2 regions of the Isoptericola sp. Y581 genome follow, and region 2 is predicted to be linked to the other one. Evidence: riboswitches for the same ligand, from Rfam matches in the RefSeq annotation. Region 2 holds a riboswitch; the other holds the start of a gene.

Region 1 (4,397 bases), on a different contig from region 2:
GCGGCCGCGGACGACGCGGCCAGGTGGTCGGCCACGGCGTCCCGGCCCTCGGCGAGCCCGCGGGCCAGGATCGCGACCTCGCCGACCTTCTGGTCGGCGAACGCCAGCCAGTCGCGCAGGCGGGGGTCGAGCACGGTGCCGGTGCCCGCGCCGAAGACCTCGTCCTCGACGTCGTGCGGCACGTGCAGCAGCGACGTCGACGTGCCGACGGCGAGGGCCCCGGCGCCCAGCGGGCGCAGCGACTCGGCGACGTCGAGCTTGGCGGCCAGGTCGGCGCGCCAGATGTTGTGGCCGTCCACGACGCCCGCGACGAGCGTCTTGCCGGCGAGCCCGGGCACCCCGCCCTCGGGCGCGGCGGGCACGGCGCCCTTGACGAGGTCGATCGCGATCGCGTCCACGTCGGTGCCCGCGAGCAGCGCGAGCCCGTCGTCGCCCAGCCCGCCGAACGGCGCGGACACGAGGATCGCGGGCCGCGCGGCGGCGGGGTCGTCGGCGTCGACCGAGAGGTCTGTGGCGAGCGCTGCGTACGCGCGGGTCACGGCGTCGGAGAGCTCCTCGAAGGTCGCGTCGACGGAGTCGGTGACGAGCGCCGGCTCGTCGAGCTGCACCCACGGGGCGCCGACGGCGGCGAGCGCCCGCAGCAGCTCCGCGTACGCGGCGACGACGTCGTCGAGCCGGTCGAGCGGGCGGAACCCGGCGCCCGCCTCGTCCGCCTTCTTCGACAACGCGAGGAACGTCACCGGGCCCACGAGCACCGGGCGCGTCGTGACGCCGGCCTCCTTGGCCTCGGCGTACTCGCGCACGATCCGGTGGTCGGCGAACGAGATCGGCGTGGTCTCGCTGATCTCGGGCACCAGGTAGTGGTAGTTCGTGTCGAACCACTTGGTCATCTCGAGCGGCGCGTCCTCGCCGCGGCCGCGGGCCACCGTGAAGTAGCCGTCGAGCTCGAGGGACCCGTCATCCGGGTCGAGCAGGTCGCGGAACCGCTCGGGCACCGCGCCCAGGAGGGCGACGACGTCGAGCACCTGGTCGTAGTACGAGAACGAGCCGGGCACGGACCCGTCGTCGGGGTTCAGCCCGAGTGCCGCGAGGCGGCGGACGGTGTCGTTGCGCAGCGCGCCGGCCGCGATCTCCAGGTCGACGGCGTCGGTGCGCTCGTCGGCCGGCAGCGCCCAGAACGACTCGACGGCGCGCTTGAGCTCACGCCGGCGCCCGATGCGCGGGTAGCCGAGGACGGTGCCGCCGGGGAAGGCGGGGGTGGACGGGGATGTGGACATGAGCACTCCTCACGGGTGGGCTCCGGGATCGTCTGACGTCGCTGGTTGAGCCTGTCGAAACCCGGAGCCGGGTCTCGACGGGCTCGACCGCCGACGGGGTCAGACGGCGGGAGCCTGTGTCGGGATGCCCGGTACCCACGGCCTTCTGGCCAGGTCCGCGTCGTCCGACGGCTCGTCGGGCGACGCCGGTCCGCCGAGGTGCACACCCTCGAGCAGGTCCAGAGCGGGACGGTACTTGTTGAACGTGTACACGTGGATGCCGGGTGCGCCGGCGTCGAGTACGTGCTGGGCGAGCTCGACGGCGCGCGCGGTGCCGTAGGCGTGCTGCGCCTCCGGGTCCGGTAGGGCGTCGAGCGCGTCCAGCAGGTGCTGGGGCGCGCGGACGCCGGTGAGCTCCTCGACGCGACGGAGCCGGCGCGGCTCGGTCGTGGGCAGCTGCCCGGCGAGGATCGGGATCGTCACGCCGGCTGCGCGGGCCTCGGCGACGAAGTCGGTGTACGAGTCGGCCTCGTAGAAGATCTGGGTGATGGCGAACCCGGCGCCCGCCTGCTGCTTCTCCAGCAGGCGCTGCACCTCCTGGGTCCGGGTGGTGCCGGCCTGCACGTTGCCGTCGACGAACGTCGCGACGGCGATGGTCAGCGGCCGGGCGGCGCCCCGCAGGGCGGCCCCCGGGTCGGCGGCGCACCGCCGGGCTTCGATCTCGCGCAGCAGGTGCACCAGATCGATCGACGACTCGACGCCGTCCGCGGGCGGGCGCCAGTCCGGCTGGTCCTTCGGGGGGTCGCCGCGCAGGGCGAGGAAGGCCCGCGTGCCGGCGGCGAGGAAGTCGTCGATGACGGCGGAGACGTCCTCGCGGGAGGCGCCCACGCATGTCAGGTGCGCGACGGGCAGGACGGGCGTGCCCTCGAGCAGGGTGGACACCACCTGCCGGGCGGTCGCCCGGTCACCCCCGCCCGCGCCGTACGTCACGGAGACGAAGTCCGGGTGCGTGGCCACGAGCCGGCGCGCCGTCTCCCAGAACTTCGGGGCGGCGTGGGGCCGACGCGGCGGCATCAGCTCGAACGAGATCGTCGGGCGTGCGGGCAGCGCCGGGGTGGGCGGAAGAGATGCCTCTGCGACCATGCGTCACTCCATCGATCCTGGCGTGAGCACCTTCGTCCTCGGGAGGCTTCCGTCGGAGAACGGGTTGCTGCGGCGTCGTCGAGCCAGGACTCTCGGCCGCTCTGGATGGCTGGACCTCGATCGTACGCACCATCCGCGATGCGGGCGAGGATGAGACCGCTGGGTGAGATCGGCCGGTCGTCGCCGCCCAGGTCAGGGCACCAGCACGACTTTGCCGCCCGCGTGTCCGCTCTCGACGAGCGCGTGGGCGCGGGGCGCGTCGGCGAGTGGCAGCACCGCGGCGACCGTCGTGGTGAGCTCCCCGCGGGTGAGCGCCGCGACGACCTCGGCGAGCTCGCCGGCGTCGCGCTCGGACCGGGAGCTGAACTCCACGCCGAGCTCGGCCGCGCCGTCGTCCGCGATGGTGACGATCCGGTCGGTGCCGCCGCGCAGCTCGATCGAGTCGGGCAGCACGCCCGCGCCGGTCGTGTCGAGGACGGCGTCCACGCCGTCGGGGGCGAGGGAGCGCACCCGCTCCACGAGGCCCTCGCCGTAGGGCGTCGGCGTGGCGCCGAGGGCGGCGACCCGGTCCTGGTTCCGCGGCGACGCCGTCCCGATCACCCGGACGCCGCGCCGCGCCGCGAGCTGTGTCGCCAGCTCGCCCACGGACCCCGACGCGCCGTGCACCAGCAGCGTCTCGCCCGGGCGCACGTCGAGGCGCCGCAGCGCGCGGACGGCGGTCTCGGCCGCGACGGGAAGCGTGACGGCCGCCGTCGCGGGCAGGCCGTCGGGGACGGGGGCGAAGACCCTGGTGAGCGCGAGCTCGGCATACCCGCCGGTGGCGGCGAAGCCCACGACCCGGTCGCCGACGGCGGCGCCCGTCACGCCGTCGCCCAGCGCGTCGACGACGCCGGCGATCTCCAGCCCCGGCACGACGGGGGACTGCGGTGACGCGGCGTCCGAGCCCGCCCCGCTGCGGGCCTTGGTGTCCCAGACGTTGACGGCCGCCGCCTCCACGCGCACACGCACCCGGCCCGGCCCGGGCTCGGGGTCGGGCATCTCGGCCAGGTGCAGCACGTCCGGGCCGCCGTACGTCTCGAACACCATCGCCAGCACGTTCACTCCCTCAGGTGTTGCAGGTCGGAGGTTTCCCCGACCGTCTGGTCGGCGGTCAAGACCTCATCGCGACGATCGTCCACCGTCAGGTCGTCCGTGGCCAGCGCCATCGTCCCGGTGTCGTCAGAGTGCGGGCCCGCTCGCCAGCCCGACGACGGTCTCCCAGGGGACGTTCGCGACGCCGGGGACGACGTCGGGCAGGTCTGCGGCAAGGGTCGCGAGGCGGTCTTCGCTGGAGGCGACGATGCACCCGCCCCACAGGTGGAGGTCCAGCGTCCCGCGGCGGCGGGGTGACACAGCGCGGGCGGGAGTCCGTCCGGCTCGTCGGCCCAGCCGAGCAGGGCCACGACGGCGGAACCGTCGATCAGGACGCTCACCGGAGCGCCGACGACATGCCGGTGAACCACTTGCGGAAGCTCACACGCTGGGGTTACCGGCTAGCACGTCATCGATCTCGGCCTCGAGCTCTGCCACGATCTCAGGCGTCTCCGCCGACCGGAACACGTCGACCACTCCGAGTGGGGTCGGGGCCTCGGTGTCATGGTCCTGGTGAATGTACGCTCGTGCGATTAGTGAAACCTCTTGACTGGGCCGAAACTATTAGCCCATGTCTACTCGGGCGCAATCGGCAGGTCGTCCCTAAGTCCTTCGATAAAGTCGCTCGCCCAACGATAGTCCCATTCCCTGCTTGAGATGACCCGCGCGATTACGTCCTTGGGTACGAGCCCGTAGGATGAGATCTCGCTCAAGGCATTGAGTTGGGACCGCAAGGCCGTCTCGTCGTCCTCGAGTGAGAGAGCGACCTCCAGCACTCGGGCGAGGGCTGCGGCCAGCTGAGGGGCGATGCTTTCCGAGAGCCAATCCGTCACCTTCTCGGCGGCGAAGTCTCGTGCTCTTGCTGTG
Region 2 (4,397 bases):
GCCCGCGAGGTCGCCGAGGCGCTGCGGGCGCTCACCGCGTTCGAGCGTCGTCTGGTGGCGCAGGTCTCGCGGTACGACGCCGTCATGACGCCCGCGCTGGCCATGACCCCCCGCCCGCTCGGCTGGTTCGACCCCGAGGACCCGGAGCGCAACTTCGAGCAGCAGTGCCAGTACACGCCGTGGACGTCGATGCTCAACGTGGCGGGGCTGCCCGCGATCAGCGTCCCGACGCACATGACCAAGGACGGCCTGCCCATGGGCGTGCAGCTGATCGGCCGCCCGGGCGGTGAGACGACGCTGCTCGCTCTCGCGGCCCAGCTCGAGGACCGCCTGCGGTGGGCGGACCGGCACCCGCCGGCCTGGTGAGCGGCGACGCCCACCCGGTCATCGCCGTGAGCGCGGCTGGCCGGCGTGGGCGCCACACAGGGAACGGATTAGTACGCCCGGGTGCGAACGGCCGCGGGCTCGCCTACGGTCGACGTTCGAGGTCGTTCGTGCGACGGAAGGAGCCCCGATGGGACTCGCAGACAAGGCCAAGCACCTGGCTGACAAGGGTGAGGGCAAGGCCAAGGAGACAGCGGGCAAGCTCACCGACGACGAGAAGAAAGAGGCCGAGGGAAAGTCCCAGCAGGCCGGAGCGGACCTCAAGCAGGCGGGCGACAACGTCAAGGACGCGTTCAAGCGCTGACCTGCCCACGACGACGGGGGCGCCACCAGCGGTGGCACCCCCGTCGTCATGTCCGGAAGTTCTCTCGAGCGGTCAGACGTCGTCGGGCAGGCAGCCGAACGCCTCGTCGGCGCCGAGGGCGGCGGTGGCCAGCAGACCCTCCAGGCCGGAGCCCGGGGGCACGGGGCGCGGGTCCTCGACCACGACCCACAGGGAGTCCACCACGTCGTAGCGCGCCTGCGGCCCATCCGTGACGAGCGACCGGACGGCGGCGACGAGCCGCTCGACCTCCTCGCCCGCCGTGCCGAGGCCGACCGACGCCCGCACCGCCCCGGCGTCGAACCCGAGGCGCCCGAGCAGCGGGTGCGCGCAGAACCGGCCGTCGCGCACGCCGATGCCGTGCTCGGCCGACAGGTAGGCGGCGACCAGGCCCGGGTCGTAGCCGGAGACGGTGAACGTCACGACGCCCACCGGGTCGACGGCGTCGTCCCACACGTGCACGACCTCGACCCGGTCGACCTCCTCGAGGCCCGCGACCAGCCGGCGCCGCAGCACGTCCTCGTGCGCGCCCACGACGCGCGGGTCGAGGGCGGCGAGCTCGTCGCACGCGGCGGCGAGCGCCACCGCGCCGATCACGTTGGGCGACCCGGCCTCGTGCCGCGCCGGCCCCTCGTGCCAGTCCGTGCCCGCCGTGCGCACCCGGCGCACCGCGCCGCCGCCGGCGAGGTACGGGGTGCCGCCGTCCAACCAGTCGCGCCGCCCGACCAGGGCACCGGCGCCGAACGGCGCGTACGTCTTGTGCCCGGAGAACGCGACGTAGTCGACCCCGGTCTCCTCGAGGGAGAAGCGGCGGTGCGGCACGAGCTGCGCGCCGTCGAGGACGACGCGCGCGCCCGCTCCGTGCGCCGCGGCGACGACGTCGGCCACCGGCAGCGCCTCGCCCGTGACGTTCGACGCGCCGGTGAGCGCGAGCAGCGCGTACGGCCGGCCGGTGGCGACCCCCGCGGCCAGCTCCTCGGTGATCTCCGCGAGCGTCGCGGCGACCGACGGGCCGCCGGTCACGACGGTGGCGTCCGTGGACCGCTGCCAGGGCAGCAGGTTGGCGTGGTGCTCGATGTCGAGCACCAGCATCCGTCCCGGCTCGCCCGTCACCGGGTCGACGGGCACGCAGCCGGCCAGCAGGTTGAGGGAGTCGGTGGTGTTGCGGGTGACGATGGTCAGGTCGTCGTCGCGTGCGCCGACGAAGGCGCCGATCGTGCGGCGCGCCGTCTCGTAGAGCGCGGTCGAGACCTGCGACAGGTACCCGGCCCCGCGGTGCACGCTCGCGTACAGGGGCAGCACCTGGGTGACGCGGTCGGACACCGCCTGCAGGGCGGGCGCGGACGCGGCGACGTCGAGGTTGGCGTACGGCACGTAGCGGCCGTCGACGAGAGGCACGAGGGTGTCGGCGCCGACGACGGGCAGCACGGGGGCGACGTCGTGCACCGGCGGGGCGGCGTCGGTCGCGGCCACGCCGTCAGTGGGGGCGTTCTGCGGCCGGTGGAGCTGCGGCCGGTCGAGCTGCGTGGTGAGCGTAGTCATGGCTGGTCCTCCTCGGTGGTGCCGGGGAGGTACCTCCCCGCGCTTGCCCTGGCGCCGGACGGCGCAGAGCCTGGTCGTCACCCGGGGCACCCCGCCGCGAGAGGAGGGTTGCCGGCCAGCGAGCCGGGGCTTGTCGCTGGCGCTCTTGACCTGCCGCCCATCGTGCGGTGACCGGCCCACGTCGTCAAGCGCTGGGACGGGCTTCTCACGATGCGGGCACGGGCTGGCCCCGGCGCCCGGCGCCCGGGAGAGTCCGTGCATGGTCTCCGTCCGCCGCGCCACGACCCTCGACGTCGACGCGCTCCTCCCCGGCGCGGAGCTCGACGTCGCGCTCCGTACCGGTGACGCGCACGCCGCCCGGCGCGCCGTGGCCGAGGCCGTGGCCGCCGCCGGGCCGGACGACGTGCTCGACGTGCTGGGCCGGCACGCCGCCACCGGCTCCGCGCTCTGCACCGAGCTGCTGGTCGAGCTGCTCGACGAGTCGGGTGTGGTGGGGCGGTTCGTGCGCGGCGCGCTCCTCGACGAGTCGGCGGTGGACGACGTGTGCCAGGACGTGCTGATCTCCGTCGCGGGGTCGGTGAGGTCGTTCGCCGGCGCCTCGAAGGTCACCACGTGGGTGCACGGCATCGTGCGCCACCGCGTGGTGGACCACCTGCGGCGCCAGCGGGCCACGTCCCCCCTGCCCGACGACGACGCCGCCCCCGGCACGCGGATGAGCTCGTTCATCGCCACGCGCGCCACGGTGCGCGACGCGCTCGTCGCCCTGCCGGACCTCTACCGTGAGCCCGTGACGCTGCGCGACATCGAGGGCCTGCCGTACGCCGAGGTCGCCGACCGGCTGGGCCGCAGCCTCGGCACCGTGAAGTCCCAGGTGTCGCGCGGCCGCGCCCTGGTCGCCGCCGCCCTCGGGGGCGCACTCTGATGGCCGGTCAGGAGCTGATGGGGCGGTACCGGGTCGGGGACGTCATCGGCGTCGGGTCGTTCGCCACCGTGCACCGCGCCGTCGACGAGCGGCTCGACGACACCGTGGTCGTGAAGGTCCTCGCGGAGAATCACAGCCTCAACCCGGAGATCCGCGAGCGCTTCATCGCCGAGGGCCGGGCGCTGCGCCGGGTCGCGAGCCCGCACGTCGTCACCGTCTACGACATCGGCGAGAGCGACCGCCAGCAGCCGTACCTCGTGCTCGAGCACGCCGACCGCGGCACGCTCGCCGAGCGGGTCGCCAGGCTCCGCGCGGACGGCTGGACGGCGAGCCCCGCGGACGTGCTCGCCGTCGCCCGCGGGCTGGCCGCCGCGGTCGAGGCGGTGCACGCCGCCCGCCTGGTGCACCGCGACCTCAGCCCGGGCAACGTGCTGCTGCGCACCGGGCCCGACGCCCCCGCCGACGGCCCGGCGCCCGGCGAGGCCCCGTTCGCCGTCGTGCGCCCCGACGAGCGGCTCGTCGTGGCCGACCTCGGCATGTGCAAGGACCTGGCCCGCAGCTCCGGGCTCACCGTCGCGGGCGGCACCAGCGGGTTCCGGCCGCCCGAGCAGGACGGCCCCGGCACGGTCGACACCCGCGCGGACCTGTGGGCGATGTCGGCGCTGCTCGGCTGGCTCGCCGAGGGCGCCGACCTGCCGCGCGGCCTGCCGCGGGCGCTGCGCCGCAGCCTCGCGGACTCCCCGTCGAGGCGGCATCCCGACGTCGCCGCGTGGCTCGCGGACGTGGAGGCCACGCTCGCGCCCGCGGACGAGGCGCACGGCACGCCCGCCGGGTCGGCGGCCCCGGGGGCTCTCAGCCGACGGCGCCGCACGACGACGACGGCCGTCGTCGCCGTCGTGCTGGGCGCCGGGGTCGGCCTCGGCGCGGGGCTGGGCGCCGCCGCGTGGCTCGACGGCCAGCCCCGCGCGAGCGCCGGCGCCGCCAGCGTCGCGATCTCCGGGCCGGAGTCCGCCGTCGTCGGGGAGCCCGTCACGCTCACGGCCCGGGTCACCGGGGCCGACCACTGGGTGTGGACCCTGCCCACCGGGGCCTACACGGCCGACGACGGCACCGTCGAGCTCAAGGCGACCAGCGCCGGGCGCGCCGAGGTCGTGCTCGAGGCGCGGGCCGCCGACGGCACGGCCGTCATGGCCGTGCACCACCTCGACGTGGCCGACCCGGGCTGAC

The links. Region 2 has a riboswitch for S-adenosylmethionine ahead of AC1C2W_RS11505 (aminotransferase class V-fold PLP-dependent enzyme). Riboswitches for the same ligand answer to the same signal wherever they lie in the genome.
Region 1: linked by a shared signal. The riboswitch ahead of AC1C2W_RS17575 (methylenetetrahydrofolate reductase) and the one ahead of AC1C2W_RS11505 (aminotransferase class V-fold PLP-dependent enzyme) in region 2 are both predicted to bind S-adenosylmethionine.

What each region holds. Positions count from the first base shown of each region.
Region 1 is NZ_JCAIUK010000009.1:169,627-174,023, forward strand. Features, by position in the region: gene metE (5-methyltetrahydropteroyltriglutamate--homocysteine S-methyltransferase) at 1-1,277, opposite strand, end outside; gene AC1C2W_RS17575 (methylenetetrahydrofolate reductase) at 1,377-2,399, opposite strand; SAM riboswitch class I at 2,405-2,511, opposite strand; gene AC1C2W_RS17580 (NADP-dependent oxidoreductase) at 2,592-3,494, opposite strand; gene AC1C2W_RS17585 (hypothetical protein) at 3,618-3,791, opposite strand; gene AC1C2W_RS17590 (contact-dependent growth inhibition system immunity protein) at 3,912-4,064, opposite strand; gene AC1C2W_RS17595 (hypothetical protein) at 4,106-4,397, opposite strand, start outside.
Region 2 is NZ_JCAIUK010000005.1:222,036-226,432, forward strand. Features, by position in the region: gene AC1C2W_RS11495 (amidase) at 1-366, shown strand, start outside; gene AC1C2W_RS11500 (CsbD family protein) at 515-688, shown strand; gene AC1C2W_RS11505 (aminotransferase class V-fold PLP-dependent enzyme) at 761-2,248, opposite strand; SAM riboswitch class IV at 2,283-2,399, opposite strand; gene AC1C2W_RS11510 (RNA polymerase sigma factor) at 2,508-3,170, shown strand; gene AC1C2W_RS11515 (serine/threonine-protein kinase) at 3,170-4,396, shown strand.